3 regions of the Microbacterium sp. SL75 genome follow, and region 2 is predicted to be linked to each of the others. Evidence: predicted binding sites of a transcription regulator. Region 2 holds the regulator's gene; each other region holds the start of a gene.
What was found. The regulator HrcA, encoded in region 2, represses chaperone genes, less so after heat shock. The targets are predictions, from matches to a motif close to TTNGCACTCGNNNNNNNCGAGTGCNAA.
Positions count from the first base shown of each region.

Region 1: the regulator HrcA is predicted to act here: its motif matches at 8,908-8,934, upstream of groES (co-chaperone GroES).
Region 3: the regulator HrcA is predicted to act here: its motif matches at 6,957-6,983, upstream of groL (chaperonin GroEL).

Region 1 covers NZ_CP113067.1:1,880,492-1,891,082, reverse strand. Annotated here, with positions in the region: gene guaB (IMP dehydrogenase) at 1-1,090, opposite strand, end outside; gene OVA17_RS08850 (ABC transporter permease subunit) at 1,437-2,726, shown strand; gene OVA17_RS08845 (branched-chain amino acid ABC transporter permease) at 2,734-3,717, shown strand; gene OVA17_RS08840 (ABC transporter ATP-binding protein) at 3,731-4,705, shown strand; gene OVA17_RS08835 (ABC transporter ATP-binding protein) at 4,702-5,424, shown strand; gene OVA17_RS08830 (ABC transporter substrate-binding protein) at 5,938-7,287, opposite strand; gene rarD (EamA family transporter RarD) at 7,454-8,395, opposite strand; gene groES (co-chaperone GroES) at 8,532-8,828, opposite strand; gene OVA17_RS08815 (class I SAM-dependent methyltransferase) at 8,961-10,148, shown strand; gene OVA17_RS08810 (hypothetical protein) at 10,158-10,591, opposite strand, start outside.
Region 2 covers NZ_CP113067.1:3,026,679-3,037,269, reverse strand. Annotated here, with positions in the region: gene OVA17_RS14415 (PhoH family protein) at 1-319, opposite strand, end outside; gene OVA17_RS14410 (HIT domain-containing protein) at 369-716, opposite strand; gene OVA17_RS14405 (16S rRNA (uracil(1498)-N(3))-methyltransferase) at 864-1,598, opposite strand; gene dnaJ (molecular chaperone DnaJ) at 1,601-2,725, opposite strand; gene hrcA (heat-inducible transcriptional repressor HrcA) at 2,788-3,828, opposite strand; gene hemW (radical SAM family heme chaperone HemW) at 3,913-5,130, opposite strand; gene OVA17_RS14385 (DUF1990 family protein) at 5,130-5,774, opposite strand; gene lepA (translation elongation factor 4) at 5,800-7,644, opposite strand; gene OVA17_RS14375 (alpha/beta fold hydrolase) at 7,857-8,579, shown strand; gene rpsT (30S ribosomal protein S20) at 8,699-8,959, shown strand; gene OVA17_RS14365 (MarR family winged helix-turn-helix transcriptional regulator) at 9,065-9,514, opposite strand; gene OVA17_RS14360 (phenolic acid decarboxylase) at 9,576-10,103, shown strand; gene OVA17_RS14355 (alpha/beta fold hydrolase) at 10,103-10,591, shown strand, end outside.
Region 3 covers NZ_CP113067.1:210,934-221,524, forward strand. Annotated here, with positions in the region: gene OVA17_RS00935 (helicase-associated domain-containing protein) at 1-78, shown strand, start outside; gene OVA17_RS00940 (DNA repair helicase XPB) at 126-1,775, shown strand; gene OVA17_RS00945 (response regulator transcription factor) at 1,845-2,537, shown strand; gene OVA17_RS00950 (sensor histidine kinase) at 2,673-4,343, shown strand; gene OVA17_RS00955 (MerR family transcriptional regulator) at 4,396-5,223, shown strand; gene groL (chaperonin GroEL) at 5,299-6,918, opposite strand; gene OVA17_RS00965 (cold-shock protein) at 7,089-7,289, opposite strand; gene OVA17_RS00970 (LytR C-terminal domain-containing protein) at 7,421-8,023, opposite strand; gene OVA17_RS00975 (DUF3263 domain-containing protein) at 8,059-8,313, opposite strand; gene OVA17_RS00980 (DUF2332 family protein) at 8,338-9,309, opposite strand; gene msrB (peptide-methionine (R)-S-oxide reductase MsrB) at 9,381-9,788, shown strand; gene OVA17_RS00990 (nitroreductase family protein) at 9,785-10,354, shown strand; gene OVA17_RS00995 (DMT family transporter) at 10,416-10,591, opposite strand, start outside.

The DNA.
Region 1 (10,591 bases), 1.1 Mb from region 2:
TGTCGGCGCCCGCCACGAGGGCCTTGGCGATGTCGCCCGAGTACTGCAGGCCGCCGTCGGCGATCACGGGCACGCCCGCGGGGATCGCCGCCTTCGCGGCCTCGTAGATCGCGGTGACCTGCGGCACGCCGACGCCCGCGACCACGCGGGTGGTGCAGATCGAGCCCGGACCGACGCCGACCTTGACGGCATCCACTCCCGCGTCGATGAGCGCCTGGGCGCCCTCGCGGGTCGCGACGTTGCCACCGATGACGTCGATGTGATCGAACGAGGAGTCTGCCTTGAGACGGCTCACGATGTCGATGACCCCGGCCGACTGCCCGTTCGCCGTGTCGACGACGAGGACGTCGACGCCCGCGTCGCGCAGGGCCTCGGCACGCTGCCACGCGTCACCGAAGAAACCGATGGCAGCGCCCACGCGTAGTCGCCCCTGGTCGTCCTTGGTGGCGAGGGGGTACTTCTCGCTCTTGTCGAAGTCCTTGATCGTGATGAGGCCGGCGAGCTTGCCGTCGTCGTCGACGAGCGGGAGCTTCTCGACGCGGTGCTTCGCGAACGTCGCGATGACGTCGTTGGCGTGGATGCCGACGTGCCCGGTGATCAGGCCGTCCTTCGTCATGACGTCCCTGACCTTGGTCGTCTGGCGCTCGAAGCCCGAGACGAAGCGCATGTCGCGGTTCGTGATGATGCCGACCAGAACGCCGTCGAGATCGACCACCGGCAGGCCCGAGATGCGGTACTGCGCGCACATCGCGTCGACCTCGGCCACCGTGGCATCCGGATTCGTGGTGATCGGGTTCGAGACCATGCCCGACTCGCTGCGCTTGACCTGGTCGACGATGCCGGCCTGGTCCTCGATCGAGAGATTGCGGTGGACGATGCCGATACCGCCCTGACGCGCGATGGCGATCGCCATGCGCGCCTCGGTGACGGTGTCCATCGCGCTCGAGAGCAGGGGCGTGGCCACCGTGATTCGGCGGCTCAGACGCGACGACGTGTCGGCCTCGCTCGGGATGACGTCTGTGTGGCCGGGAAGCAGCAACACGTCGTCGTAAGTCAGTCCGATGAAACCGAACGGGTCGTGCTGCTCCATGAATCCTCCTGCGCGCGCGGCGCCTGCTCGAAAAGGGACGTCGTCGGCCGGGGCGCGTGCGGCGCGCTCCGCCTGAAAGTGTAAGCGCCGTAGGGACCTCTTTTCTTCCCCGCTCGCGCGATATACCCCACATCACACGCCCGCCACTACCCCCGTTGCGCAGGGGTGAAGACGCCCCGAATGCGCAACGCACAGCGAATACATCGCGTCCGGGTATCGTTCTCGCATCGACTGCTGCGATGGAAACAACGCGGCAATAATCCCGGACTACGGTGTCCGGGCGGCGACGGTCCACGTCGTCGAACGACCAGGAGGTTTCGTGACCACTCGGCAAGCATCTCCACGGATGCCTCGCCGTCGACGCTCGATCCTGACGCTGCTGTCAGGACTCTTCGCTGCCGCTCTGGTGCTCGGGTTCGCCCCCGCATCGACGGCAGCCGTCAACGACGAGGATCTTCCCTATTCCATCACGGTGAACGTGCGCTCCGAGGGAGAGCCCGTCGCTCAGGCGAAGGTCACCGCCACCGACGGTTCCTTCACGGGCGAGGCCACGACAGACGAGCGCGGTCGCGCGACAATCAAGGTCCCCACCAAAGAGGGGTCCTGGACAGTGGACCTGGATCGCAACTCCCTCCCCTCGGGTGTGACTGTTCCGGACGGCCAGGAGTTCGAGCGGCAGGTGCAGTTCGGCAGCTCCAGCACCGTCTCGAGCAACTTCACCCTCGGCGCCGCGGAACGCCAGACGGTCGGCTTCATGGACCAGCTGCTCTCGCGCACGGTGAACGGCCTGAACTTCGGCCTCATGCTCGCCCTCGCCGCGATCGGACTCTCGCTCGTGTTCGGCACGACGGGCCTGTCGAACTTCGCCCACGGCGAGATGGTGACCTTCGGCGCCATCGCCGCGTTGTTCCTGAGCGCGGGCACCGGATGGTCGATCTGGATCGCGATCCCCCTCGCGGTTGTCCTCTCGGGAGTCTTCGGCCTCGCGATGGATGCCGGGATCTGGAGGCCCCTTCGAAGGAAGGGTCTCGGCATCGTCCAGCTCATGATCGTCTCGATCGGTCTGTCACTGGCGCTGCGCTACGTGTTCCAGATCTTCATCGGCGGCGGCACGCAGCAGCTCCCGGGCGCGTCGAGCGACATCATCCCGGGCCTCGGATCGATCCGCATCAGCGTGACCGACCTGACGAGCATGGGCATCTCGATCGTCGTGATCGCGGCCTTCGCGTGGTTCCTCACCCGGACGCGTCTGGGCCGGGCCACCCGTGCGGTGTCCGACAACCCCTCGCTCGCCGCCGCCAGCGGCATCGACGTCGACAACGTCGTGCGCATGGTCTGGATCCTGGCATCCGCTCTCGCCGGTCTCGCGGGCGTGCTGTGGGCCTACTTCCGCCCCGGCATCCGCTGGGACATGGGTTCCGGCATCCTGCTGCTCATGTTCGCCGCCGTCGTGCTCGGCGGACTCGGTACCGCGTTCGGAGCTCTCATCGGCTCGATCGTGGTCGGCCTCCTCGTCGAGGTGTCCACCCTGTGGATCCCCTCCGACATGAAGTATGTGGGCGCCCTCGTCGTGCTCATCGTCATCCTCCTCTTCCGGCCGCAGGGCATCCTCGGCCGCCGAGAGCGAATCGGGTAGGTAAACCATGGACTTCCTGCAGATCCTCTCGAACACGGCCTCGCAGATCCTCGCGCCGGCCACGTTCGGTTACGCCCTTGCGGCCATCGGCCTGTCGATGCACTTCGGCTTCGCCGGCCTTCTCAACATGGGCGTCGCCGGCTTCATGGCCATCGGCGCCTACGGCTTCGCGATCTCGATCCTGACGTTCGGCCTTGCGTGGCCGCTCGCCGCTCTGATCGGTTTCGCAGCGGCCGTCGTGTTCGCGCTCATCATGGGCATCCCGACGCTTCGGCTGCGAGGCGACTACCTCGCCATCGTCACGATCGCGGCCGCCGAGATCCTCCGACTGGTGTTCCTCACCTCGACCTTCCGTGGCGTCACGGGCTCGGCCGACGGCCTGTTCAACTTCCAGTCGGGGTGGCGCGGCGAGAACAACCCGCTCCCGGCAGGGGACTACGGCATCGGCCCGTGGACGTACAACGCCAACCGCTGGTACGTCATCCTCATCGGCCTGGTCGCCGTCGCCGTCGCGGTCCTCCTCGTCTGGATGCTCATGCGCAGCCCCTGGGGTCGTGTCATCCGCGGCATCCGCGAAGACGAAGACGCCGTGCGCGCACTCGGAAAGAACGTCTTCGCCTTCAAGATGCAGGCACTCGTCATCGGCGGTGTGATCATCGCCGCGGGCGGCATCATCACCGCCATGGACACGAACGTGAACCCGAACGTCTACGTCACCTCGCAGACGTTCTTCGTGTACACGGCGCTCCTGCTCGGTGGTGCGGCGACGATCTTCGGCCCGGTGCTCGGCGCCGTGCTGTTCTGGGTCGTGCGCGCGTTCCTGTCGAACCTGTTGCCGGCGCTGTCCTCGATCGGACTGCTGCCGTTCCTCACCGCAGACCAGTCCCAGATGCTCGTCTTCGTCATCGTCGGCGTCGCGCTCATGCTGCTCGTGATCTTCCGCCCCCAGGGCATCCTGGGCAGCAAGAAGGAGATGACCTTTGTCCGATGAGTCCACGCCGGTCGTGCCCAGCGCCTCGGCGCCGCGGGTGAAGGCGACCGGGCTGCACAAGGGCGAGATCGCCCCCGGCGTCGCGAAGGTCGACCCGATCATCATCGCCGACAACGTCCGCCGCGACTTCGGCGGCAACACCGCCGTCGATGTGAAGCACCTAGAGATCCCACGAAATGCCATCACGGCGCTGATCGGGCCCAACGGTGCGGGCAAGACGACGCTGTTCAACCTCCTGACCGGCTTTGACAAGCCCAACAGCGGCCAGTGGTCGTTCGACGGCCGCAACCTCGCCGGTATCCCCGCGTTCAAGGCGGCCCGCATGGGTCAGGTGCGCACGTTCCAGCTCACCAAAGCGCTGGGTCTGCTCACCGTCCTCGAGAATATGAAGCTCGGCGCGACGAAGCAGAAGGGCGAGAGCCTGCTCTCGAGCATCCTCCCGTTCGTGTGGCGTAAGCAGGAGACCGACAACGACGCCAAGGCGCGCGAGCTGCTCAAGCGTTTCAAGCTCGACAGCAAAGAGACCGACTTCGCGGCCTCCCTCTCGGGCGGCCAGCGCAAGCTCCTCGAGATGGCGCGAGCGCTCATGAGCGATCCGACGCTGGTCATGCTGGACGAGCCGATGGCCGGGGTCAACCCCGCGCTGACGCAGTCGTTGCTCGACCACATCCTCGATCTCAAGGACCTCGGTATGACCGTGCTGTTCGTCGAGCACGACATGCACATGGTCCGCCACATCGCCGACTGGGTCGTCGTGATGGCCGAGGGCAAGATCGTCGCCGAGGGGCCGCCCGACACCGTCATGAAGGACCAGGCCGTGATCGACGCGTACCTCGGCGCACACCAGGACGTCGACCTGGGTGTTGTCACCGGCCGCCACGAGGGCACGGTCGACTCGACCGCAGCCGCCGAGCTGCTCGAGACCGCGCAGCAGGTCGACGCCGCGATCGACGCAGAGTCGTCGCACGAGAAGGAGGACGGTCGATGACCGCCAACGTTGTCGAGCTCCGCGACGTGCATGCCGGGTACCTGCCGGGCGTGAACATCCTCAACGGCGCCAACCTGACCGCTGCTCCCGGCGAGCTCATCGGCATCATCGGCCCCAACGGCGCCGGAAAGTCGACGATGCTCAAAGCGATCTTCGGCCAGGTGAAGGTACGCTCGGGGTCCGTTCTGCTGCAGGGCGAAGAGATCACGGGCCTGCGGGCCAACAAGCTCGTCGCCAAGGGCGTCGGGTTCGTCCCGCAGACGAACAACGTGTTCCCGAGCCTGACGATCGCGGAGAACCTTCAGATGGGCCTGTATCAGCGACCGAAGGGGTTCAACGAGCGCGTCGACTTCGTCACGAGCATCTTCCCCGACCTCGCCAAGCGCCTGAAGCAGCGCGCCGGCTCGCTGTCGGGCGGTGAGCGCCAGATGGTCGCCATGGGACGCGCGCTCATGATGGACCCGAAGGTACTGCTGCTCGACGAGCCGTCGGCCGGCCTGTCTCCGGTTCGTCAGGACGAGGCGTTCATCCGCGTATCCGAGATCAACAAGGCCGGGGTGACCTGCATCATGGTGGAGCAGAACGCCCGCCGCTGCCTGCAGATCTGCGACCGCGGCTACGTGCTCGACCAGGGTCGCGACGCCTACACGGGAACCGGTCGCGAGCTCATGGACGACCCGGCTGTGATCGGTCTGTACCTGGGCACGCTCGGCACCTGAGCCGAGCCCCCGCCGGAAGGCCCGAGTCCCCCAGGGGCTCGGGCCTTCCGCTTTGCCGCCGAGGTGCGCCCGCTCGGCTTCCCCGCCCTAACCGCTTCGAAGGCGACGACGTGCCCTTCTCGGAGGTCAGTGCGCGCCGTCGTCGGGACGCTCGTTGCAGCGGACGCGCTGTACCGCCCGGGCGAGGCGGGAGAACGGATGCCACGGACCCGAGCTTCTGATTCGCTCTACGGTCCGCGCCGACTAGCTGGGCCCCTCCGACGCAGCCTTGTGCTGACGTGCGCCTGCCACGAGGCCGCGGTCAGAGCCTGTGGACGCCTCACTGTCCGGGCCTTTTCGAATGCGGACGAACGCACCCCGCCCGGAACCTTCGCGGCCAACCGTTCGAGGTGCGCGCCGCCCGCAGGGAGCTGAAGGCGCGTGGATGCCGTGGCCGAGCCGCGGAACGGTCTCCCCCCGCGCACGGGAAAGGGCCCCGGGACCGAAGTCCCGGGGCCCTTCACGGGGAACCGATCAACCGGCGCGGAGCCAGCTGTAGTTGTTGTCGTCGCCGTACTCGAAGACACCGATGGTGGCCTGCGTCGGGTCGCCCACGTCGTTGAACGTGATCGGGCCCGAGACGCCGTCATAGTCGGCCTCGCCGCCGCCGATGATGATGTCGGCGCACGCGGCGTAGGTGGTGCACTTCGTGCCACCGCCCGTACCGCCCGAGACCGCCTGCATGTTGGCAGCCACGTCGGGACCGGCCGCCGAGCCCGCCTTCAGCGCCGCGAGGGCGAGGAGGATGACCGAGTCATACGACTCGGGGGCATAGGTGAAGTCGTCGAGCTTGGGGTTGCCCTTACCGGTCCAGAACGACTCCAGCGTGCTGCGGAAAGTCGCCGTCGAATCGGGATCGACGCTCGGGTAGGTCCCCTTGGCGCCGGTGAGGGTGCCGTTCGGGAACTGCGTACCGAAGTTCTTCAGGTTGCCGTCGACGAAGAACAGCTTGTCCTTCGCGAAGCTGGCGGTCAGGTCGGGGATGATCGTCGAGACCTCGTCGAACGTGATCAGGGCGATCGCATCGGGCTTCTGGGCCAGGACGTCCTCGATCTGCGCCGAGAAGTTCGTGTCACCGGTGTTGTAGAGGCTGGTGGCCACGACGGATCCGCCGGCACCCTCGAACGCCTTCTTGGTGAAGCACGCGAGACCGGTGCCGTACGAGTCGTTCAGCACGATCATGCCGAGAGTCTCGTTGCCCTCGGAGGCGATCAGGTTGCCGAGGACCTCGCCCTGGAGCACGTCCGAGGGAGCAGTCCGCCAGTACAGGCCCTTGTCGTTGTACCCGGTGAAGGCCGCCGAGGTGTTGGCAGGCGAGATCTGCACGGCGTTCGCCGCGATGACCTGGTCGATGAACTGCAGCGAGGTTCCCGACGATGCGGCACCGACGATCGCCGTCGCACCCGCACCCAGCAGGCGCGGGATCTCGGTCTCGTAGGCCTTGTTGTCGGTGTCACCCGAGTCGCCCTGGAGGAGGTTGATGTTCACGCCCTTGGCTGCGGCGTTGACATCGGCGGCCGCGAGCTCGGTGCCGGCGATCTCGGGCGGGCCGAGGAAGGCGAGGTTACCGGTGACGGGCAGCGCCGTGCCGATGTTGTACGTGAGGTCTTTGGCGGGGCCGGTCGAAGTCGACGAGTACTCGGGCGTGTACGAGGCGGGTTCGGCGGCGTTGCAGTCGATCGGGAAATCGCCTCCACCGGCGGCGTTGCCGGAGTCGGACGGAGTGCTGGTACCGGTACAACCGGCGAGGACGAGCGCGGTGACGCCGACCACGGCGAAACCGCCGATGACCTTCGCCGCACGCGAACGGGAGAGGACACTCATATGGGTGCTCCTTGGTGAGTTGGAACCGCGCGGATAACCCGCTCGGATTGTGACAAACCTAATGGCGCACTTGTAGCCGCGATGTTGCAATGTGTTAACGGTCGATTACGCGACCTAATCGTTACTTTTTCGCGGCAATTCCGAGCCGCGAAACGAAAGAAACAGGTCAAACGGGCTCGGACACGTCCACCGCAGCCCGGCGATGACGCCGCGAGGCGACGACGGAGTCGACGCTGAGGATCACGAGCGCCACCCACACGAGTGCGAACCCGATCCACCGTTCGAGGGTCATGGGCTCGTGCAGCACCCATACACCGATCCCGAACTGGATGATGGGCGCGACGAACTGCAGCAGGCCGATGACGGTGAGCGGTACGCGCCGTGCCCCCGAGGCGAACAGCAGGAGGGGGACGGCGGTGACGGCTCCCGCGAGCAGGAGCAGAACGGTGTGCAGTGCTCCCGCCGTGCCCAGGGTGATGCCGGTGAGGTTCGCGACGAACACCAGCTGGATCGCCGCGACCGGGAGCAGCCACAGCGACTCGAGGGTCAGCCCGCTCACGGCATCCACCGCCGGTCCGATCTGCTTCTTCACTAGGCCGTAGAAGCCGAACGAGAAGGCGAGGGTCAGGGCGATCCAGGGGAAAGCGCCATAGCCGATGACGATGACCGCGACCGCGACGACCGCCAGGCCGATGGCGGTCCACGGCACGACGCGCAGCCGCTCACGGAGCACGATCACCCCGAGCAGCACCGTCACGATGGGGTTGATGAAGTAGCCGAGGCTCGTCTCGATGACGTGGTTCGTCAAAGCGCCGTAGAGGTAGGTCTGCCAGTTGATGTAGATGAGTACGCCCGCCAACGCGGTGAGCCCCATGAGCCGCGGCTGCCGCACGATCGCGAGGAACGGCCGCCACGTGCGCAGCACCGTCAACAGCAGCAGGCAGAACACGAACGCGAGGATGATCCGCCAGGCGACCACCTCGAACGGGCCGGTGGGCCTGAGCTGCAGGAAGTAGAGGGGGAGGACGCCCCAGAGCAGGTATGCGCCGAGCGCGTACAGCGCCCCGCGGGTGCTCCCGCCGGTCGGAGCGGGAGGCGCGGGGGTCACCGCTTCAGCCTAGGGGTCCCTCGGTGACTCGCAGCGCCGACCGTCGCGTCTTTCCTGCCACATCGGACTCCGGCGGCGGGTACGAAGAAGGCCCCGGATGCCGTGGCATCCGGGGCCTTCGAACGATCTCACTCGATCAGCGGACGACGACCGCCAGGACGTCGCGAGCCGAGAGCACGAGGTACTCGTCGGCGCCGAACTTGACCTCGGTGCCGCCGTACTTGCTGTAGAGCACGCGGTCGCCGACGGCGACGTCGAGGGGGACACGGTTGCCGTTGTCGTCGATGCGGCCGGGGCCGACGGCGACGACTTCGCCCTCCTGCGGCTTCTCCTTGGCGGTGTCGGGGATGACGAGACCACTCGCAGTGGTCTGCTCAGCCTCGACCTGCTTGATGACGATGCGGTCCTCGAGCGGCTTGATGGAAACCGACACGGTCTACCTCTTCTTTCTCGTTACAGAAGACTTGTCAGCACTCACGCGGGGAGAGTGCTAATTCGAGTGTAGAGAAGCGCTGGCACTCACGCAACGCGAGTGCCAGCAAGAACCCCCGCCTAGGCTGAATCAGTGGATACCAGCGAGCTGACCGCCCTGCTCACGCCCGAGGGCCTGCGCCTCCTCGACGAGGTGGGCACCCTCGATTCGGTCGATGAGGTCGCCCGGTCGGTGTCGCGCCTGCGGGCCGCCGGCCACTCCCCCGATCTCGTGTCGGCCGTCGTCGGCCAAGCACGCCTGCGGGCGCGCGCGACGGCGAAGTTCGGACCCTTCGCCGACCGCATGCTCTTCACGCGCGCCGGCCTCGAGCAGGCCACCCGCCTCTCGATCGCCGCCCGTCACGCCGGACGCTTCCGCGCCGCGGGAATCGACAGCGTGGCGGACCTCGGGTGCGGGATCGGCGGTGACGCCCTCGGGATGGCGGGCCTCGGCATCCGGGTCCACGCCGTCGACGCCGACGAGGTGACCGCCGCCATCGCCGCCTACAACCTCGCCCCCTTCGGCGACGCGGCGACGGTGCGGCACGCGCGCGCCGAAGACGTGGACCTGGGCGCGACGGATGCCGTGTGGCTCGACCCCGCGCGACGCACCGCCGGTCATGCCGAGACGCGACAGGTGTCGTCGGCCGAGTGGTCGCCCTCGCTCGAGTGGGTCTTCGAGCAGTTGAGGAAGACGCCGGGCGGCGTGAAGCTCGGGCCGGGCTTCGACCGCACGCAGATCCCCGACGAGTTCGAGGCGCAGTGGATCAGCGCCGACGGTTCGACGATCGAGCTCGTGCTCTGGGCCGGCGCTCTCGCCCGAGAGGGCGTTCGCCGCGCGGCACTCGTCGTGCGCGCCGACGACGCGTGGGAGCTCACCGCCCCGGGCGACAGCCCCGACGTCGAGGAGCGCGAGCTCGGCGAGTTCGTGCACGAACCCGACGGGGCCGTCATCCGCGCGCGTCTCATCGGCGAGGTCGGTCGAGCCCTGGATGCCGGCATGCTCGCGCCCGGCATCGCCTATCTCACCTCGGATGCGGCGTTGACGAGCCCGTTCGTGTCGTCGTTCCGGGTGCGCGAGCAGCTGCCCGCCGACCCGAAAAAGCTCGCGCAGGCGTTGCGCGCGCGGGGCATCGGCACGCTGGAGATCAAGAAGCGCGGCGTCGACGTCGACCCGGCGGTGCTGCGGAAGAAGCTCGCTCTGCGCGGCGATTCCTCGGCCACGCTCATCCTCACGCGCGTGGGGTCGAAGCGTCTCGCGCTGCTGGCCGACCGCGTCTGACGGCTCCGCTCACCCGACGGCGAGCTGCGAGAAGCCCCAGACCAGCCAGCCGACGCTGAACGCGACGGAGAGCAGCGCGAGCGCCAGGGCCCACACGGCGACCCGGCGGCTGTCGTGGGCCCGCCGGAGCGAGACGATCGCGAGAGTCGAGCCGATCACACCGACCGGAAGCAGCCAGCCGGTGAACAACGCGGCCGCCAGCGCGATGACCGCCACGCCGAGGGCCCAGGGCGCGACGGACGGCGGCTTCGGAGGGACGGGCGGCGCATACGGGATCAGGTGATCGCCGAACGCCGCCATCTCGAGCTGGGCGGTGGGCAGACGGTTGTCGTCGTCCACCTCGGGGGCGACGATCTCTGACCCCGCGGCGCGGACGCCGGCGGGCAGGGGCGGCACGGGGGGAAGGTCGACCGCGGGGCCGGCCTCTTCCTTGCGTGCACGGC
Region 2 (10,591 bases):
CGACGTACTCTTTCTGGCCCGCGGTCTTGGGACGGATGGTCTTGCCGCGCGACGAGAGGATCGCCTCGCCCATCACCTCGGAGGGTCGGGGACCGCCGTCGGAGAGCATGCGGTTCGAGCTCGACACGTCGGACGGGTCGAGGCCCTGCCCCGAGCGGGTCATGCTGAGCAGTTCGTCGACGAGGCCGCGGGCCGCGCGCACCGCACCGGGTGCGCCCGACAGGGTGATCTCGTTGCCGCGCACGTGCACGTCGACGTCGGGGTGTTCCTTCTCGACCACGCGGAGGAGGCGATCCTGCGGGCCGAGAAGCTGCACCATGGCCACGCCGTCGACCTGGATGTGGTCGGAGACGGTTTCTTCGGCGGAATCAGCCACCCAAGCTCTTTTCGTTCAGGCCACCCGCGAGGACGTGGGCGTGCACATGGAAGACGGTCTGGCCGGCGCCCTCGCCGGTGTTGAAGATGAGGCGGAAGTCGCCGTCGGCGTGCGCGGCGGCAACCGAATGGGCGAGCCCGATGATCTCGGCGAGCAGGTCGGGATCGCCCGCGGCCAGCTCGACGACGTTGCGGTACTGCTGCGTCTTGGGGATGACGAGCAGGTGCACCGGCGCCTGAGGCGCGATGTCGCGGATCGCGAAGGCGTTCTCGGTCTCGGCCACGATCTCGGCGGGGATCTCGCCCCGCAGGATGCGCGTGAAGATCGACGGTTCGCTCATAGCATCCAGTCTAGTGACGGCCTCCGACACCCAGGTCGGGGGTTCCGGCATCCGTCGCTCTCCGAGGCGCCGGCACGGGCTGGAGGTCGGGGCGGAGACGTCGGGCCTCGATCCCCGCGAGCGCCGGGGCGGAAAGGTGAAACGCCGTCACCAGCGCCCGTATGCCGCCGACAGCACCGAGATCGCCGCAGCCCCCGCGGTCGATGTCCGCAGCACCGTGTCTCCGAGGCGTACGAGCCGCGCGCCGGCCGCCACGAGCGCTGAGAGCTCCTCGGGCGCGATCCCGCCCTCCGGGCCGACGACGAGCAGCACCTCGCGGCCGTCCGACGCCTCCGCGGTCACCTCGGTGAGGCGAGCGGATGCCGACGGCTCGAGCACCAGGATCACAGCGGTGCCCCCAGCCTCGACGAGGTCGGCGGTGCGCGCAACCGCCCGGACCTCGGGTATCCAGGCACGGTGAGCCTGCTTCGCCGCTTCACGGACGATGGCGCGCCAGCGCGCGAGACCCTTCTCGGCCTTCGAATCCCAGCGCGAGACGCTTCGCGCTGCCTGCCACGGCACAATCGCATCGACACCGAGCTCGGTGGCTGCCTGAACGGCGAGTTCGTCGCGGTCACCCTTGGCGAGGGCCTGGACGAGCACGAAGCGCGGAGTGGGCGCGGGCAGCTCGTCGCGCCCGGTGACGCGCACGTCGACCTGTTTCGGGGTCGCCGCGGTCACGATGCCCGACAGCCATACACCGCGACCGTCGCCGAGCGTCACCGCCTCGTCGACGCGCACGCGCCGGACGGCCGAGGCGTGGTGCGCCTCGGCGCCGGTGAGCTCGACGGTGTCTCCCGGTCGGGCGGAACCGGCGTCGTCGGTGACGAAGTGCAGTGCCACGATCAGTGCCGGAAGCGGTCGCGGAACTTGCTGAACATGCCCTGCTGGTGCTCGGCCAGGCGGGGCTTCGGGGCCTTCGTGCGCTTCGCGAACTCCTCGATGAGGGCGCGCTCCTTGTGGTCGAGGCGGGTGGGGGTGACGACGTGCACGCCGACGCGGAGGTCTCCGCGCTGGCTCCCCCGCAGCGGCGTGATCCCGCGGCCCTTGATGGTCAGGACGTCGCCGGATTGCACGCCCGGTCGCACCTCGAGGTCGACGCTGCCGTCGAGGGACTGGATCGTGGTGTTCGTGCCGAGGATGGCATCCGGCATCGACACCTCGAGGGTCGCGACCAGATCATCGCCCTCTCGGCTGAAGGACTCGTGCGTCTCGACGGTGATCTCGAGATAGAGGTCGCCGTTGGGACCGCCCGCGGGCCCGACCTCGCCGGAGCCGGGCAGCTGCAGGCGCAGGCCCGACTCCACACCGGCGGGGATGTCGACCGACACCGTGCGGCGGGCGCGCACGCGCCCCTGCCCCTGACAGGTGCCGCACGGGTACGGAATGGTCGTGCCGTGACCCTGGCAGACACTGCAGGGAGCGCTGGTGACGACGTTGCCGAGCAGGCTGCGCACCGTGCGCTGCACGTGGCCGGAGCCGTGGCAGATGTCGCAGGTGACCTCGCTGGTGCCGGGCTGCGTGCAGGCTCCCTGGCAGGTCTCGCACAGCACGGCGGTGTCGACCTCGAGGTCGCGGTGGGTACCGAAGACGACGTCGCCCAGGTCGAGGGTGACGCGCACGAGGGCATCCTGGCCGCGCTCACGACGCGAACGCGGACGGGGTCCGCGGCCGCCGCCGCCCTGACCGCCGCCACCGAAGAACGTCTCGAAGATGTCGCTGAAGCCTCCGAAGCCGGCCGCTCCCCCGCCGCCGAAGGGGCTCTGGTCGCCCCCCATGTCGTAGCGGCGACGCTGCTCCGGGTCGCTCAGCACGTCGTAGGCGTGGGTGACGAGCTTGAAGCGCTCTGAGGCGTCGTCTCCGGGGTTCACATCGGGGTGCAGCTGGCGCGCCAGACGGCGATACGCCTTCTTGATGTCTTCGGGGCTGGCGTCGCGTTCGACGCCGAGGACCTCGTAGTGGTCAGCCACAATCGCCTTCCTGTCCGCTTGCGCGGGGTCGTTCTCGGGTGGGGTGCTCGGTGAGTTCGGCGTCAGCGAGACGTGTCGTCGTCTTCGAGCATCCGGGTCAGATAGTGCGCGACGGCTCGGACCGCCGCGAGATTGGAGGAGTAATCCATGCGGGTAGGGCCCAGCAGGCCGACACGCGCTCCGCCCGTCGAGCCGTCGTAGCGGCTGGCCAGCACCGAGGCCTCGACGAGACCGAAGGGCTCGTTCTCGCGGCCGATGCTGGCCGACAGGCCCTTCTCGTCGGCGACCATCTCGCTCATCAGACGCAGGAGCGTCACCTGCTCCTCGATGGCCTCGAGCAGCGGGTAGATGCTGCCGCGGAAGTCGGACTCGCGCCGGGCGAGCGTCGCGGCCCCGGCCATGACGAGGCGGTCCTGGCGGAACTCCTCCAGCTCTTCGCCCACGATGCGCAGCACCGCGTCGGAGATCGCGTCGAGGGCGACACCGGGCCGTGGTCCGTCGGCGAGCACCGCCTGCACCTGGTGCGAGCTGTCGGCGACGCTGCGTCCGACCAGCACCGCCCCCACGCGGGCGCGCAGCTGCACGATGTCTGCCTCGCTCGGCTCGGCGGGCACGAGAGCGATCCGTTGCGACACCCGGCCAGTGTCGGTGACGAGGATCACCAGCACGCGCGGTCCGCCGAGGGCGACGAGCTCGACGTGGGTCACGTTCGCACGGGCGAACGAGGGATACTGCACGATCGCGACTTGTCCGGTCAGCTGGGTGAGCGCGCGGACGGTGCGGGCGAGCAGGTCGTCGAGATCGCCCGCTTCATCGAGGAACGAGGTGATCGCGCTGCGCTGGGCGCCCGAGAGCGGGCGGAGTTCTGCGAGGTGATCGACGAAGACGCGGTAGCCCTTATCGGTGGGGACGCGCCCCGACGAGGTATGCGGGGCGACGATGAGCTCTTCGTCCTCGAGCAATGCCATGTCGTTGCGGATCGTCGCCGCCGACACCCCGAACGCGTGGCGGTCGACGATCGCCTTGCTGCCGACGGGTTCGCGCGTATCGACGTAATCCTGGACGATCGCGCGGAGCACCTGGAGGCCTCGTTCCGACACCATGAGCTGCTCCTCCCGTCTGGCACTCGCATCTGCGGAGTGCCAATTCTACGGGATCGGTCCGACACGGTGCCGGGGGCTCGCGGATCAGACCGTGAGCGCTCGCACCACGGCATCCGCCAGCAGGCGCCCGCGCAGGGTCAGCACGATGCGTCCCCTCACCGCATCCCGGCCCTCGATCAGGCCGTCGGCGATGAGGGATGCCACCGCCTTACGCCCTTCGCCGAGGATCTCCGAGACCGCCAGCCCCTCGCGGATACGGCTGCGCAGCAGCACCGATTCGAGTCGGCGCGCCGTCTCGTCGGGGCGTTCCCGCGCCGCGGCCGGAGACTCGAGCGCGGCCAGGCGCTGCGCGTACGCCGCGGGGTGCTTCACGTTCCACCAGCGCAGGCCGCCGACGTGACTGTGCGCACCGGGGCCGAACCCCCACCAGTCGCTCCCGCGCCAGTAGGCGAGGTTGTGCCGCGAGCGGTGCGAGACGCCCCGCGACCAGTTCGACACCTCGTACCAGTCGAACCCGGCGGCACCGAGCAGCTCGTCGGCCAGCTCGTACATGTCGGCCTGCAGATCGTCGTCGGGCATGGCCACGTCGCCCGAGCGGATCTGGCGCGCGAGCTTCGTGCCGTCTTCGACGATCAGCGCGTACGCCGAGATGTGGTCGGGTTCGAGCGCGATGGCAGCCTCGAGCGACGCACGCCAGTCGTCGAGCGACTCCCCCGGCGCCCCGTAGATGAGGTCGACCGACACGTCGAGGCCGGCCCGGCGAGCTGCGGCCACGGCGGTGGCGACGTTCAGGGGGTCGTGCGTGCGGTCGAGGACCGCGAGCACGTGCGGCCGCGCCGACTGCATGCCGATCGACAGGCGGGTGACTCCGGCGTCGGCGAGCGTGCGCGCGACGGCGTCGTCGACCGTGTCGGGGTTCGCCTCGACGGTGACCTCGGCAGCGGCGTCGATCCCGAACTCGTCGCGCACCGCTGCGAGCATCCGCGCCAGATCCCCCGGCGGCAGAAGCGTGGGCGTTCCTCCTCCGAAGAACACGGTGGATGCCGGGCGGCGTCCGCCCGCGGCATCCATCACTCCCCCCGCCAGGCGTACTTCGGCGGCGAGCGTGTCGGCGAAGTCGTCTTGCCGGGCGCCGCGCAGCTCACTCGCGGTGTACGTGTTGAAATCGCAGTAGCCGCAGCGCACCCGGCAGAAGGGAACGTGCAGGTACACGCCGAAATCGGCCGCCGGGTCGATGTCGAGGTCGGCCGGCAGGTGTCCGTCGACGGGGGCGGGGTCTCCGAGCGGGAGGGGACCGCCCATCAGGACGCGTACAGCGGCGAGATGGCGCGCAGGTACCGGGCGAACAGCGCCTTGCGGCGGCGACGCACGCGGCTGGTGAAGAGGCGGTAGGTGGGAGCGGTGGGGCGATCGAACGCGCGGACCACGAGCCAGACCTCGTCGTTGTCGCGCCACTCGACCGCGAACAGCTCTTCGCCGCTGACGATCGAGTGACCGACCGTGCCGAGGATGAACCCGACGCGGCGCGGTTCTTCGAAGACCGAGATGACGCGCAGCTCGGCGTCGGCGCGGTGACCGTCGACCTTGCCGTGCAGGCGGATACCCGTCCCAGGGCTGACGAAGGGCGTGCCGTCGGCGGCGAAACGCTGCTCGGCCTCGAGGCTGCTGGGCGCGACGGGTGCGCCGTCGGCGTCGAAGCCGACGCCCGAGTACCCCTCGCCCGATGCCGGGCGCACATCGCTGATGCTCAGCTCGCCGGCACGCAGCGGCGCCCACGACAGCAGCAGCTCGCTCGCCGAGGCGAAGCGCTCCTCACCGCTGCCGATGCGCCACGCGTCCTCTGCGGGAACGGAGTTCTCGGGCGGGTACTGCATCAGATCGTGCGCCTGGGTGGCGCCGACAGCCGCGTAGTCGACCGTGTCATCGGTGAAGTTCTGCCTGCGCATGGTTCACCCCTCTCGGTGTGGTGCGTTACTTCTTGGTCTCGACGTCGCCCGACAGGGCGGCGATGAACGCCTCCTGCGGAACCTCGACGCGGCCCACCATCTTCATGCGCTTCTTGCCCTCTTTCTGCTTTTCGAGGAGCTTGCGCTTTCGGGTGATGTCACCGCCGTAGCACTTGGCCAGGACGTCTTTGCGGATGGCGCGGATCGTTTCGCGCGCGATGATGCGCGCACCGATCGCGGCCTGGATGGGCACCTCGAACTGCTGGCGAGGGATGAGTTTGCGCAGGCGCTCGGCCATGAGCGTGCCGTACGCATAGGCCTTCTCGCGGTGCACGATCGAGCTGAACGCGTCGACCTTGTCGCCCTGCAGCAGGATGTCGACCTTGACCAGGTCGGCGGTCTGCTGACCGGCCGGTTCGTAGTCGAGGCTCGCGTAACCCTGGGTGCGCGACTTGAGGTGGTCGAAGAAGTCGAACACGATCTCGCCGAGGGGCATGTGGTAGCGCAGCTCGACGCGGTCCTCGCTGAGGTACTCCATGCCGAGCAGGGTGCCGCGGCGCGTCTGGCAGAGCTCCATGACGGTGCCGACGTAATCCTTTGGAAGCAGGATGCCGACCTTGACGATCGGCTCCGAGACCGAGGCGACGCGCCCGTCGGGGTACTCGCTGGGGTTGGTGACCGACACGGTCTCACCGGTGTCGGTGGTGACCTCGTACGTCACCGACGGCGCGGTGGTGATCAGGTCGAGCCCGAACTCGCGCGAGAGACGCTCGGTGATGATCTCGAGGTGCAGGAGGCCCAGGAATCCGCAGCGGAAGCCGAAGCCGAGAGCGACGGACGTCTCGGGCTCGTACTGCAGCGAGGCGTCGGAGAGCTTCAGCTTGTCGAGCGCCTCGCGCAGCTCGGCGTAGTCGCTGCCGTCGATCGGGTAGATGCCCGAGAAGACCATGGGCTTCGGATCGGTGTAGCCGGGGAGCGCATCGGTGGCGGGCTTGCGGTGCGTCGTGATCGTATCGCCCACCTTGGACTGACGTACGTCCTTCACGCCCGTGATGAGGTAACCGACCTCGCCGACGCCGAGCCCCTTGGTGGGCACCGGCTCGGGGCTGGACACGCCGATCTCGAGGGCCTCGTGTGTCGCGCCGGTCGACATCATCTGCAGTCGTTCGCGCGGCTGCAGCGAACCGTCGATCATGCGCACGTAGGTGACGACGCCGCGGTAGGCGTCGTAGACCGAGTCGAAGATCATCGCGCGTGCCGGGGCGTCGGCCTTGCCGACCGGGGCCGGGATCTTCTCGACGATCAGATCGAGCAGCTCCTCGACGCCCATGCCGGTCTTCCCGCTGACGCGCAGCACGTCGGCAGGGTCGCCGCCGATGAGGCCTGCGAGCTCGGCGGCGTACTTGTCGGGGTCGGCCGCGGGCAGGTCGATCTTGTTCAGCACCGGGATGATCGTCAGGTCGTTCTCGAGCGCCAGATACAGGTTGGCCAGCGTCTGAGCCTCGATGCCCTGAGCGGCGTCGACCAGCAGGATCGCGCCCTCGCAGGCGGCGAGAGACCGACTGACCTCGTAGGTGAAGTCGACGTGCCCGGGCGTGTCGATCATGTTGAGGGCGAAGGTGCCGTCGGTGGTCGACCACGGCATGCGCACGGCCTGCGACTTGATCGTGATGCCGCGCTCGCGCTCGATGTCCATGCGGTCGAGGTACTGGGCCCGCATATCGCGGTCGCTGACCACGCCGGTGATCTGCAGCATGCGGTCAGCCAACGTCGACTTGCCGTGGTCGATGTGAGCGATGATGCAGAAGTTGCGGATCTGCTCCGGCGGAGTGGCAGACGGCTCGAGGGGCTTCAGGGCGCGCGGTGACATGTTCCGTCGATTCTACGGTGGTGCGCCGACATCCCCGTCCGCGGGTGCTCAGGGTTCCGGCATCCGGTGCTTCTGGCGCCCTGCTTCTGACGCGAGATCACGTGATCTGGGCAGAGCCACACGGTATGTCGTGTGACCTGGGCGAGGCTACGTGATCTCGACGCAGCGGGGCCTGGGCGCCCGGCGGTTCTCGCGCTTCTACGATGGATGCCGTGGCGGTCCGGGTCGTGCTCGTGCACGGCATCCGCACGTCTTCGACGATGTGGCGCGCACAGGTTGCTTATCTGCGAGACCGAGGTACGCCCGTCACCGCCGTCGACCTCCCCGGGCACGGGACGCGCCGGGGTGAGGCGTTCACCCTCGATGAGGCGTTCGCGTCGATCGACGCAGCGGTACGGGATGCCGCGACGCTCGGCCCCGTGCTGCTGGTGGGGCACTCGATGGGTGGGCTGCTGGGCATCGATTACGTCGGCGGCGAGGATCGGCCTCCGGTGGCGGGGTTCGTGGCGGCGTCTTGCACCTCGATCCCCCGCGGAATCGGGCTGTCTGCCTACCGGTTCTTCACGCGACGCTTCGACAGCCTTCCCGATCGCGGCCTGGGCCTGACGAACCGCGTGCTCGATCGCACGCTCCCTCCGGAGACGCGGCCTGATTTCGGAGCCGGCGGGTACGCCTTCGACGCGCAGGACACGGCCCTGGCGTCGCTTTCGACGCTGGACCTGCTGGCATCCCTCCGCCGGATCGACGTGCCCCTGTGGTTCGTGAACGGGCAATGGGACCAACTGCGGATGAACGAGAGGTTGTTCCTCGCCGTCGCGCGCCACGCGGAGCTCGTCGTGGTCCCGCGCACGACGCACCTCGTCACGGCGATGCGACCACGCGTGTTCAACGCGCTGTTGGAGGTGGCGCTCACCACGATCGAGGCAGCGACCTGATAGACTCGGTCCTTGGCTTGCGTGTGGGGTTTTTCCCGACCTCCACGATCGCCGGTGCAGCGCCCCTCTACCGCTCGCCCGGCACAATCCCATACTCACTCAAACGAAAGACCCTCGACGTGGCGAACATCAAGTCGCAGATCAAGCGCAACAAGACCAACGAGAAGGCGCGCGAGCGCAACAAGGCCGTCAAGAGCGAACTCCGCACGCACGTGCGTCGCACCAACGAGGCCGTCGTCGCCGGTGACAAGGAAGCTGCCCTCAAGGCGCTCGCCACCGCGACCAAGAAGCTCGACAAGGCCGTGAGCAAGGGTGTCATCCACCAGAACCAGGCCGCGAACCGCAAGTCGGCCATCGCGAAGTCGGTCGCCGCTCTCTGAGTCGCCGATCCTCGAGGCCCGCTCCGCATTGCGCGGGGCGGGCCTTTTGCTGTGCGTCGACCTGATCTGGCTCGACCTTCGGCGGCCCGCATCGGCCGCGTCGACTCACCGGTCGACGACGCGGTCGTGCAGGCGTTCGAGTGCGGGGAGGGCTGCGGCGATGGCCGCGGCATCGCCGTCGGGGAGATCCTGAAGCGCGGCGACGAGCACCGCGGTCGCGGCGTCGTCGAAGGCGCGCAGTCGCGCGGCGGCGAGGGGGGTCAGCCCGACCTGGGTGCGGCGCCCGTCTCCCGAGACAAGACGGCGTTCGACGAGTTCGCTCCGCTCCATCTGCGACAGCAGGTTGCTGACGGTCGAGCGCGCGAGACCGAGCGCGTCGGCGAGCTCCGACGGGGTGCGGGTGCCGGTCGTCGAAAGGCAGCGCATGACCTCGATCTGCGCGTCGGGGATGTCGGGCAGAGCGGCGGACGACCGGGAGGCCCGCGAGACGGCGCGGCGGAGGGGGCCGAGCCGGTCGCTCAGCAGTCGCGCGGTGATCGAGGTGCCCTCAGCCATGGGGCAAGTGTACGAGCCCGAAGTGTTTGACAGAAAACTAATTTGGTCACAAAATCATCGCATGGATATCACCACCACCGTCGCCCACCCCGAGCCGACCCAGGATCTTTCCGGCATCGTCGGCCACCGCTTCATCTACACCTACGCCAACGGCTGGCAGTACGAGATGTACGCCAAGAACGCCACGACGATCGACTACCGCATCCACAGCGGCCACGTCGGCGGTCGCTGGGTGAAGGATCAGACGGTGGACCTCGTCGCTCTCGCGCCGGGTGTCTACAAGGTCTCGTGGAACGAGCCGACGGGTACGAGCGTCGTCGTGAACGTGCTCCCCGCGTCTCGAGTGCTGCACGGCACCATCTTCTTCCCGCGCTGGATCGAGCTCGACGGGCACAAGACCGTGCTCTTCCAGAACGACCACCTCGACGACATGCAGCGCTACCGCGACGAGGGTCCTACCTACCCGATCTACGTCGTTCCGGAGTTCGCCCACATCACGCTCTTCGAACACGTCGGCGAGAACGACGAGACCGTGATCGACACCGCCCCCGGCGACCTGCCCGCCGGCTGGTCGGAGCGGACGAACTGATGGCCGCCGACCCGCGACTCACGCCCCTCAGCCTCTCCCACGGCGGTCGCACTCTGCGCGGATGGCAGTGGGAGCCCGTCGCCGGCGCCTCCGCCGACGCGCCGCGAGTGCTCCTGGTTCACGGCTTCAGTGCCGACGCGACGGGCGGGCACCAGCTGTTCGTGCAGACGGCGCGTCACCTCGTCGATCGTGGCGCCGTGGTTCGCAGCTACAGCCGGCTCGGCCAGGGCGTGAGCGACGGCGAGTTCGCCGACATCACGATCGGCGACGAGATCCATCAGGTGGTCGGCATGATCCGTGCCTTCGCCGTCGAGGGGCCCGTCGATGTCGTGGCGCACAGCCTCGGCGCGGTGGAGTCCGCTCTCGCCGCGGCTCACGTGCCCGAGCTGGTTCGCACGTTGACGCTGTGGTCTCCGGCGGGTGTCGTCGTCGACGACATCACGGTGCACGACGCCATCCAGGGCCAGCCCCTCGCGCCGGCTCGCGAA
Region 3 (10,591 bases), 620 kb from region 2:
CGCGGTCGCGACCGCGGAGCCGATGTCGAGCGCACCCTCCCCCTGTCGCACATCGACGGCGTCGCGCCCGTCGAGTGACGGCCGCGAACGCCCTGCCCTCTTCGACACCGGTAGACTCGAACGCTATGGCTGACGGCCCCCTTATCGTGCAGAGCGACCGCACCGTGCTCCTCGAAGTCGCGCACCCGCAGGCAGAGACGGCGCGGCATGAGCTCGCCGTCTTCGCCGAGCTCGAGCGTGCACCCGAGCACATCCACACGTATCGCATCACCCGCCTGGGGCTGTGGAACGCGCGTGCAGCCGGCCACGACGCCGAGGCCATGCTCGACACACTCGATCGGTGGTCCCGCTTCCCGGTGCCGGCCTCGGTCAGCACCGACATCCGCGAGTCCGTCAACCGGTACGGGCGCCTCGTCATCGAGCGCAACGACGAGGGCGAGCTCGTGCTGCGCTCGACCGACGCCGCGGTGCTCAGCGAGGTGTCACGCAACAAGCGCATCTCCCCGCTCCTGATCGGCCGCCCGAGCCCCGACAGCTTCCTCATCGACGCGTGGGCGCGCGGGCACATCAAACAGGAACTGCTGAAGATCGGCTGGCCCGCCGAAGACCTCGCCGGCTACACGCCCGGGACCCCGCACCCGATCGACCTGGCCGAGGACGGCTGGAGCCTCCGCCCTTACCAGCGCCAGGCGGTCGAATCCTTCTCCGAGGGCGGTTCCGGGGTCGTCGTCCTCCCGTGTGGAGCGGGTAAGACGCTCGTGGGTGCGGGCGCCATGGCCGACACCCGCACGACCACGCTCATCCTCGTCACGAACACCGTCAGCGCACGACAGTGGCGCGACGAGCTGCTGCGCCGCACGAGCCTCACCCCCGAAGAGATCGGCGAGTACTCCGGGCAGGTCAAAGAGATCAAGCCGGTCACCATCGCCACCTACCAGATCCTCACCGCGAAGCGGAAAGGCCAGTACGCCCACCTCGCCCTGCTCGACGCCCTCGACTGGGGCCTCGTGCTCTACGACGAGGTCCACCTGCTTCCCGCACCGGTGTTCAAGCTCACCGCCGACCTGCAGGCGCGCCGCCGCCTGGGCCTCACCGCAACTCTCGTGCGCGAGGACGGCCGCGAGGGAGACGTCTTCAGCCTGATCGGCCCGAAGCGCTTCGACGCGCCGTGGAAGGAGATCGAGGCTCAGGGCTTCATCTCACCCGCGGCCTGCTACGAGGTGCGTATCGACCTTCCCGCCGATGAGCGGCTCGAGTACGCCGCAGCCGCCGACGAGGATCGCTACCGTCTCGCCGCCACCGCCCCCGCGAAGATCGAGGTCGCCCGACGTCTGGTCGAACGGCATCCGGGTGAGAGGGTTCTGATCATCGGTCAGTATCTCGATCAGATCGACGAGCTCGCCGAGGCGTTGAACGCCCCGCAGATCACGGGCGCCACGCCGATCCCCGAGCGCGAGGAGCTCTTCCAGGGCTTCCGCGACGGGAGCATTCCGCTACTGGTCGTCTCCAAGGTCGCGAATTTCTCGGTCGACCTGCCCGAGGCCTCGGTCGCCATCCAGGTGTCGGGGTCGTTCGGATCGCGCCAAGAAGAGGCTCAGCGCCTCGGTCGACTTCTCCGACCGAAGCAGTCGAACCACACCGCGAGCTTCTACACGCTCATCGCGCGTGACACCGTCGACCAGGATTTCGCGCAGAATCGCCAGCGCTTCCTGGCCGAGCAGGGGTACGCCTACACGATCCTGGATGCCGACGGAATCGACGCCCAGGCCGCCTGACGCATACCAGCACGCGGCTTTCCGTTCCATATCCAGCACATTGCTGGGTCAGATCACGATAATGAGGGCATGACAGCTCCTCGCATCCTCGTCGTGGACGACGAACCGAACATCCGCGACCTGCTCATCACGAGCCTGCGCTTCGCCGGTTTCCAGGTGCGAGCCGTGGCCAACGGCGCGCAGACGATCTCGGCCGTACTCGAGGAGGAACCCGACCTCATCGTGCTCGACGTGATGCTCCCCGACATGAACGGGTTCAGCGTCACCAAGCGGCTGCGCGGCGCCGGCTACACCGCGCCGATCCTTTTCCTCACCGCGAAGGACGAGACCGAAGACAAGATCATGGGGCTCAACGCGGGTGGCGACGACTACGTCACCAAGCCGTTCAGCTTGGACGAGATCGTCGCCCGCATCCAGGCGATCCTGCGCCGCACGATGCAGGCCGACGAAGAGTCGATCATCCGCACCGGCGAACTGACGATGGATCAGGACACCCACGACGTCAGCGTCGGAGACGTCTCGATCGACCTGAGCCCGACCGAGTTCAAGCTCCTGCGCTACCTCATGCTGAACCCCAACCGGGTGCTCTCGAAGGCGCAGATCCTCGACCACGTGTGGGAGTACGACTTCAACGGCGACGCGGGGATCGTCGAGAGCTACATCTCGTACCTGCGCCGCAAGATCGATCCGCACTCCTCGGAGCCGCTCATCCAGACCAAGCGCGGCTTCGGCTACATGCTGAAGTCGGGCAAGACCGCCTGAGCGAAAGGCTCGCTCCTGTCGCACTCCGACGATTCGCTCACGCGCTGGTGGCGCGGGCTGAGCCTGCGCACCAAGGTCACCGGCGTCACCGTCGCGTTGCTCGCCATCGGGCTGTTCACCGCGGGCATCGGGACCATGGTGTTCTTGCGCACCACCCTGGTGAACAACCTCGACGAGCAGCTCGCGCAGCAGGCCGCCGGCAGTATCGCGAACAGCATCTTCACCACGGCTCCCGTCGACGGGCGGGTCGTCTTCTCGCAGGTGGAGAACGCCCCGCAGATCGGGTCGATGGTCGTCGTGTACGGTCCCGACGGACAGCGCGAGGCGTTCTACAACGGCACGTCGACGACCGCTCTGCCCGACATCCCCCCCACCTTCACGGTCGAGCAGACCTACAGCCAGATCGATCGCCGCATCGAACTCGAGTCGCCCGAGTCCGGTCAGCACTTCGTCGCCCGGGTGGGGGTGCTGCAGGTGCCCGGAAACCCCGGGGTCTACACGCAGATGGTGATCCAGCCGCTCGCCCCGACCGACCGGATCGTGGCCGCCTACATCGGCATCTACGCCTTCGTCGCGCTGCTGATCCTCATCGCCACGGCCTTGCTGACCCGGTGGCTCGTCACCCTCGCGTTCCGCAACCTCCGCCAGGTCGAGACGACGGCCATGGACATCGCGGCCGGTGACTTCAGCCAGCGACTGACGGACATCGTCCCCGACACCGAGGTGGGCCGGCTCAAGACCGCCATCAACGCGATGCTCGCCCGCATCGACGGCGCCCTCGGACAACGGGATGCCACCGTGCGGCAGATGCGTCGCTTCATCGGCGACGCCAGCCACGAACTTCGCACACCCCTCGTCACGATGCGCGGCTACGCGGAGTTGTACCGCATGGGGGCGATCCGCTCCGACGAGGATGTCGCGCAGTCGATGGAGCGTATCGAGAAGGAGGCGATCCGCATGGGGGCCCTGGTCGAGGACCTCCTCGCGCTCGCCCGCCTCGACGAACGCCGTGACGTCACCATCACCGCCCTCGACCTGCGCCCGATCGCGCGCGACGCCGCCCTCGACCTGCGGGTGACCTCGCCCCAGCGTGAGGTCACGGTCGACGACGCCACCTCGCGCGACGAGCTGATCCTTCCCACCATCACCCTCGACCCGCTCCTGGACGCCGGAGGCAAACCTGCGAACGGGAACGGTCGCCGTCGCACCGCTCCCACCACCTCGGCGATGGCGATAGCGGGCGCCACCCTCTCGCGGCTTCGGCGCCGATCGAAGGACGGCACCGAGTTGGCGGCATCCACTCCTGCGGATGGAACCCCGGCCACACCGATCGGCGTGGTCCGTCCCGTGCCGCGCCTCGCCCCCGTGGTCATGGGCGACGAGAACAAGGTGCGTCAGGTCGTGGCGAACCTGCTCGGCAACGCGCGGCGTTTCACCGCCGAGGACTCCCCCATCGGGCTGCGCGTCGGCGTCGACGGCGAGTCCGACATGGGATGGATCGAGATCATCGACCACGGCGAGGGGGTGCCGGAGCAGATCCGCGAGCAGATCTTCCAGCGCTTCTGGCGCGCCGACACCTCGCGCACCCGCGAGACCGGCGGCTCGGGTCTCGGCCTGTCGATCGTGGCATCCATCGTCGATCTGCTGCACGGCACGGTCGATGTGCGCGATACCCCCGGGGGCGGAGCGACCTTCCGCGTCTCCCTCCCCCTCGCTGATCGCCGCGACGCCCAGGAGCACGCACTCATCGAGACGCAGCCGCTCGAACGCCTGCCCGAGGGGTACCGGCCCGACGCGCAGACGTGACGGACGCCCCGACGCTTGACCCTCACACGATGTGAGAGGACACGATGGCTTCATGGCCGAGACCCCGAACCTGATGAGCATCGGTCGGTTCAGCGCCCTCACCCGCCTGTCGGTGCGGATGCTCCGCCACTACGACAGTCATGGTGTGCTGGTCCCCGCCGACATCGACCCCTGGACCGGATACCGGCGCTATGCTCCGCACCAGCTGATCGACGCGGCCGACGTGCGCAACCTCCGCGACGTGGGCTTCGGCGTCTCCGCCATCGGCGCCCTCCTCGACGCGCGTGGCACTCCGGCGTGGACTCGCGCACTGCAGATGCAGCGCGCGGAACTTCATGAGGAAGCTCGCGCAGCGAGGGAGAGGGTGTCGCTGATCACCCGCCTTCTCGAAACCGGAGACCATCCCATGTCCATCACGCTCACCCGCACCACCGTCCCCGCACTGACCGCGGTAGCCCTGCGCGGCACCGTGGCGTCCTACTCCCACGAGGGGGAGCTCTGGGGCCGCCTCATGCCTCTCCTCGCCGAGCGGTCGATCGCACCGATCGGAGCCTGCGGCGTCATCGAGCACGACGACCAGTACGTCGAGCACGATGTCGATCTGTCGATCTTCCTGCCCGTCGCCCCCGGGACGACGGTGGACGCCCCTCTCACCGTGATCGAGCTGCCTCCCCGGGACTGCCTCGTCGCGCGTGTGACGGGCCCGTACGAGCAGATCGCACAGGCGCACGACATGATCAACGCCCGCCTCGTGGAAGACGGCTTGAGCCCGCGCGGCGACGACACTCTCGCCTCGCGCGTCTTCAACGTCTACCTGACCACCCCCGACCGCGTACCGGGTGACGCTCTGGTCACCGACGTCTGCCGCCCGCTGAGCTGAGAGCGGCCACGTCCGCAACACGCAGAACGCCCCCTCCCAGAGGAGGGGGCGTTCCGTGTGTTGCCTAGGCGGGGATCAGAAGTCCATGCCACCGGTCGGGTCGCCCGCGGGAGCGGCGACCTTCTCGGGCTTGTCGGCGACGACGACCTCGGTGGTGAGGAAGAGGCCGGCGATCGAGGCGGCGTTCTGCAGAGCCGAACGGGTCACCTTGGCGGGGTCGATGATGCCCTGTGCGAACAGGTCACCGTACTCGCCGGTCGCGGCGTTAAGGCCGTGGCCCACGGGGAGCTCGGCGACCTTGTTCGCGACGACGCCGGGCTCGAGACCGGCGTTGAGCGCGATCTGCTTGAGCGGGGCCTCGATGGCGACGCGCACGATGTTCGCGCCCGTGGCCTCGTCACCCGTGAGCTCGAGGTTCGCGAGAGCGTTCTTGCCGGCCTGGATGAGCGCGACGCCACCACCGGCGACGACACCCTCTTCCACGGCGGCCTTGGCGTTGCGCACGGCGTCTTCGATGCGGTGCTTGCGCTCCTTGAGCTCGACCTCGGTCGCGGCTCCGGCCTTGATGACGGCGACGCCACCGGCGAGCTTCGCGAGGCGCTCCTGGAGCTTCTCGCGGTCGTAGTCGCTGTCGGTGTTCTCGATCTCGCGGCGGATCTGGGTCACGCGACCCTCGATCAGCTCCGACTCGCCGGCACCCTCGACGATCGTGGTCTCGTCCTTGGTGATGATGACCTTGCGCGCACGGCCGAGCAGGTCGACGGTCGCGTTCTCGAGCTTGAGGCCCACCTCTTCGGTGATGACCTGGCCGCCGGTGAGGATCGCGATGTCCTGCAGCTGCGCCTTGCGACGGTCGCCGAAGCCGGGAGCCTTGACGGCGACCGACTTGAAGATGCCGCGGATCTTGTTCAGCACCAGGGTCGCGAGCGCTTCGCCCTCGACGTCCTCGGCGATGATGAGGAGCTCCTTGCCCTCCTGGATCACCTTGTCGACGATCGGCAGAAGGTCCTTGATGTTGGAGATCTTCTGGTTGGCGATCAGGATGTAGGGGTCTTCGAAGACCGCTTCCTGACGCTCGGGGTCGGTGACGAAGTAGGGGTTGATGTACCCCTTGTCGAAGCGCATGCCCTCGGTGAGCTCGAGCTCGGTGCCGAAGGTGTTCGACTCCTCGACGGTGACGACGCCTTCCTTGCCCACCTTGTCGATGGCCTCGGCGATGAGCTCGCCGATCGCGGGGTCGGCGGCGGAGATCGACGCGGTCGCGGCGATCTGCTCCTTCGACTCGACCTCCTTGGCGGAGGCGAGGAGCTCGTCGGTGACGGCCTTGACGGCCTTCTCGATGCCCTTCTTGAGCGAGATGGGGTCGGCGCCGGCGGCGACGTTGCGCAGGCCCTCGCGCACGAGCGCCTGGGCGAGAACGGTGGCGGTGGTGGTGCCGTCACCCGCGACGTCGTCGGTCTTCTTGGCGACCTCCTTGACCAGCTCGGCGCCGATCTTCTCGTACGGGTCGTCGAGCTCGATCTCCTTGGCGATCGAGACACCGTCGTTCGTGATCGTGGGGGCGCCCCACTTCTTCTCGAGCACGACGTTGCGACCGCGGGGGCCCAGGGTCACCTTGACGGCGTCGGCGAGAGTGTTGAGGCCGCGCTCGAGACCGCGCCGGGCCTCTTCGTCGAAAGCGATGATCTTTGCCATAAGTGTGTCGTCCCTCCCGGACGGGTGACTTGCAGATTTTGGCACTCGACGAAAGCGAGTGCTAATTCATTCTGGCACTCGCCCCTAGGGAGTGCAAGCCACGAGCCGCCCCGTAAACGCCGAACGCCGCGGCATCCGGAAGTCGGATGCCGCGGCGTTCTCGCCAGAGCTCAGGCCAGGCGAACGGACTCCGCCTGAGGGCCCTTCTGACCGGTGCCGACGGTGAACTCGACGGCCTGCCCCTCTTCGAGGACACGGAAACCCGACATCTCGATGCTCGAGTAGTGGACGAAGACGTCCTGCCCGTCATCGACGGTGATGAAGCCGAAGCCCTTCTCGGCGTTGAACCATTTGACAGTGCCCTGCGTCATGCGAATCTCCTGTTGCTGAACGACGAGGTCATCGTAAGCACGGAGGATGCCGCGGAATCGGGGTTCCGGAGCATTGTTGACGCGCGTGCATCCAAGTTGTTACGCCGCGGAAACACGCGGCGCCCGCGGACTCAGGAGGAGGGGGAAGCGGAGGGCTGACCGCTCGCGCGGTCGAGGCCGATCACGACGATCAGGCGCTTGACGTCGCTCTCGTCGGCCGGGGTGTTCGGGTCGTCCGTCGGCTGCAGGAAGTCGCTCTGCGCGATCTGCGCACCGCCGATCGTCTGGGCCAGGCCCTCGGCCGCGGCCGCGTCGCTCTCGAGGCGGTAGTAGATCGTGGTGTCGGCGAAATCGGTGCTGTCGGAGTTGCCGGTCTCGACGTTGTCGCCGCTCCAGCCCGCGGCCACGATCTGGTCGCGAACGGAGGCCGCGAGGCCGTTGTCGGGAGTGCCGTTGAGCACGACCACCGAGTACGACGTGTCGACGACGGCCGGGATGGTCGGCTCGACCGAGACGGTCGGGCTGGGCGCGGCGTCGGAACCGAGCGAGATACGCCCCGAGACCAGGAGCGTCGCGAAGATGCCGGCGATGATCAGCACCAGGGTGGCGATGGCCGCCCACAGGAACACGATCCATCCGCGCAGACGGGGGTTCTCGGCCCGGTGAGCGCCGACGCGGCCGGATTCAGTCGGCAGGTCGTCGAAGCGATCCCGAGGGAAGGTCGATCTGGCCATTGGACGATGCTATCGGTCGCGTCGAGGCGAGCCCGTCAGCGGGCCGCCGTACGGCCGAGACGAGCGCGGTGCTGATCCGCCGCGTCATCGCGCCGCCGCCGCAACCGGCGCACGAGCATCGGATCGTGTGCGAGCGCCTCGGGGGTGTCGATCAAGCGCCCGAGCAGCTGGTAATACCGGGCAGGCGTCACCGAGAACTCCGCGCGGATGGCCTCTTCTTTCGCGCCCGCGTGACGGCGCCACTGGCCCTCGAAAGCGAGGAAGGCGAGGTCACGGTCCGACAGAGGCACGCCGTTACGCTACTGCGCCATCGCTCACGATCCCGGATGCCACGCCACCCACGCCCCGAGAGGGTCGACCTCCGCGAGCACCTCCCCATCGAGAGCGAGGGCGAATCCGCCCCGCACGGGCTCGGGGCGCCGCGTCCAGCCGTCGTGCAGGCCGGGCGCGTCGAGGGTAATCCACCTGCCTGCCGCCCGGGCGGCATCGATCACGGCGGCGCGGTGCACCCGGGGCACGTGAGCGAGCACGCCCGGAGTGGTCACGACCAGAGTCGCCCCGGCCGGAGCCTGGGCGGCGAGCGCGGGAAGGGCCTCGGCGCCGTCGCCCGCGACGAGCAGAGGCGGGTCGGCCGCCGCGATGTCGAGCGCCCCCTCGATGCGTTCGAGACGCCCCTCCTCCCCCGGCCAGACGAGGCCGGTGAGCCAGTCGCGGTCCTGCGCGCGGCGGGCGTCGAGGGGGCTGAGGTCGATGCCCGCACGCCAGACGATCTGCGGCATGTGCAGGTCGGGGTGCCCCTCGAGGTCGCTGTCGAGAACCACGCGACTCGGGCCGTCGACGGGGTCGACCGCGACGATCTCTTCACGGTGATAGCGGTACGAGTACCGATCGGCATAGAGGCAGAGCCCCGCGCTCACGCCCACCTCGAGCAGGGCGATCGGCCCCTCGATCAGAGCGAGGGCGGGGAGCAGGGCCGCGCAGCGGAGGGGCTCGTTGGTCTGCACGCTCCGGCGACCGCATTCCTCGACGATGGCGTCAGCGTGGGCCGTGACCCATGAAGCCCACGCATCGACGTCGTCGAGGGGCGCGCCGAGCAGACGCATCACGGCGAACACCAGCGGCGGCTGTCGTCGCGTCTCGGGGATCCGCGCGAGGGCGGCAGCCACCGCGGTGTCGTCCGCGACACGCTCCGCCCAGTTCGCGTACACCGCCGAACGACCGGGAGCCTCGTCTTCGGAGAAACGCCGATAACGATCGACGACGGCGGTCACGGCATCCTGGGTCACCCGGAGATTATGCCGTCACGACCTGACCGCTGCCGGGCACGAGAGAATAGAGCCGAAGAAGGAGAGTGAACATGACCTACGCCGTCGACAAGTCCGACGACCAGTGGCGCGCCGAACTCAGCCCCGAGCAGTACGCGGTGCTTCGCCAGGCGGGTACCGAGCGCGCCTGGACCGGTGAGCTGCTCGACGAGAGCCGTGCCGGTCTCTACACCTGCGCCGCCTGCAACGCCGAGCTTTTCCAGAGCGGTACCAAGTTCGACTCGCACTGCGGGTGGCCGAGCTTCTACGAGTCGGTCCGCCCCGAGGCGGTCGAGCTCATCGAAGACAACAGCCACGGCATGCAGCGCACCGAGGTCCGCTGCGCCAACTGCGGCTCTCACCTGGGACACGTCTTCCCCGACGGTTTCGGCACGCCCACCGGCGACCGGTACTGCATGAACTCGCTGTCGCTCAACTTCACCCCCGAAGACAAGGCATGAGCGCACTCGAGGCGATGCGCGACCGCCGGTCGTGGTCGAAGGTCACCGACCTCGCCCCCACCGGTCCCGAGCTCGAGGCGTTCGTCGCCGCGGCCGGTCGCGTCGCCGACCACAAGAGTCTGAAGCCCTGGCGGCTCATCGAGATCCGCGGCGCCGACCGCGACATCCTCGCCCGCGCGCTGAACAAGGCGGATGGCAAGAAGGGGATGTCGTCGAAGCCCCGGCGCGCACCGCTGATCATCGCGGTGGTGGCGAACCTCCGCTCGAAGAAGATCCCCGCCTGGGAGCAGGAGGCCGTGGCATCCGGAGTCGCCCACATGTTGAGCCTCGTGCTCGACGAAGCGGGCTTCGGCGTGTTCTGGCGCACCGACGACAAGACCCGCAGCAAGGTGCTCGCCAAGGCGCACGGGCTCGACAAGGGCGAGGTCCTGCTCGGTTGGCTCTACATCGGCGGCAAGCCCCCTCGCACCCGCGCCACACGACGCAAGACCGTGGATGCCGCCAAGCACATCTCACGCATGCCCGGAGGCAAGAAGAAGCGCTCGGTCGACGAGACGCGTCTCTGACCCCTGCTCGTTCGACGCCGCCGCGGGACTCCGGTCTTCGGCGGCGTCGTCGTTTCCGCCGTCAGCGACGGCGGCGGAACGGAACGGCGGCGACGGTCACTCCGCCGATCGCCACGGCCGCGGCGAGCAGAGCCACCAGGGTCGAGGGGGCCGCCGGCGCGGGCCACAGCGCGTCGAGCAGCACCGAGGTCGCGAGAAGTCCGACGACCGAGCCGAGACCGAGCAGCAGCACACCCG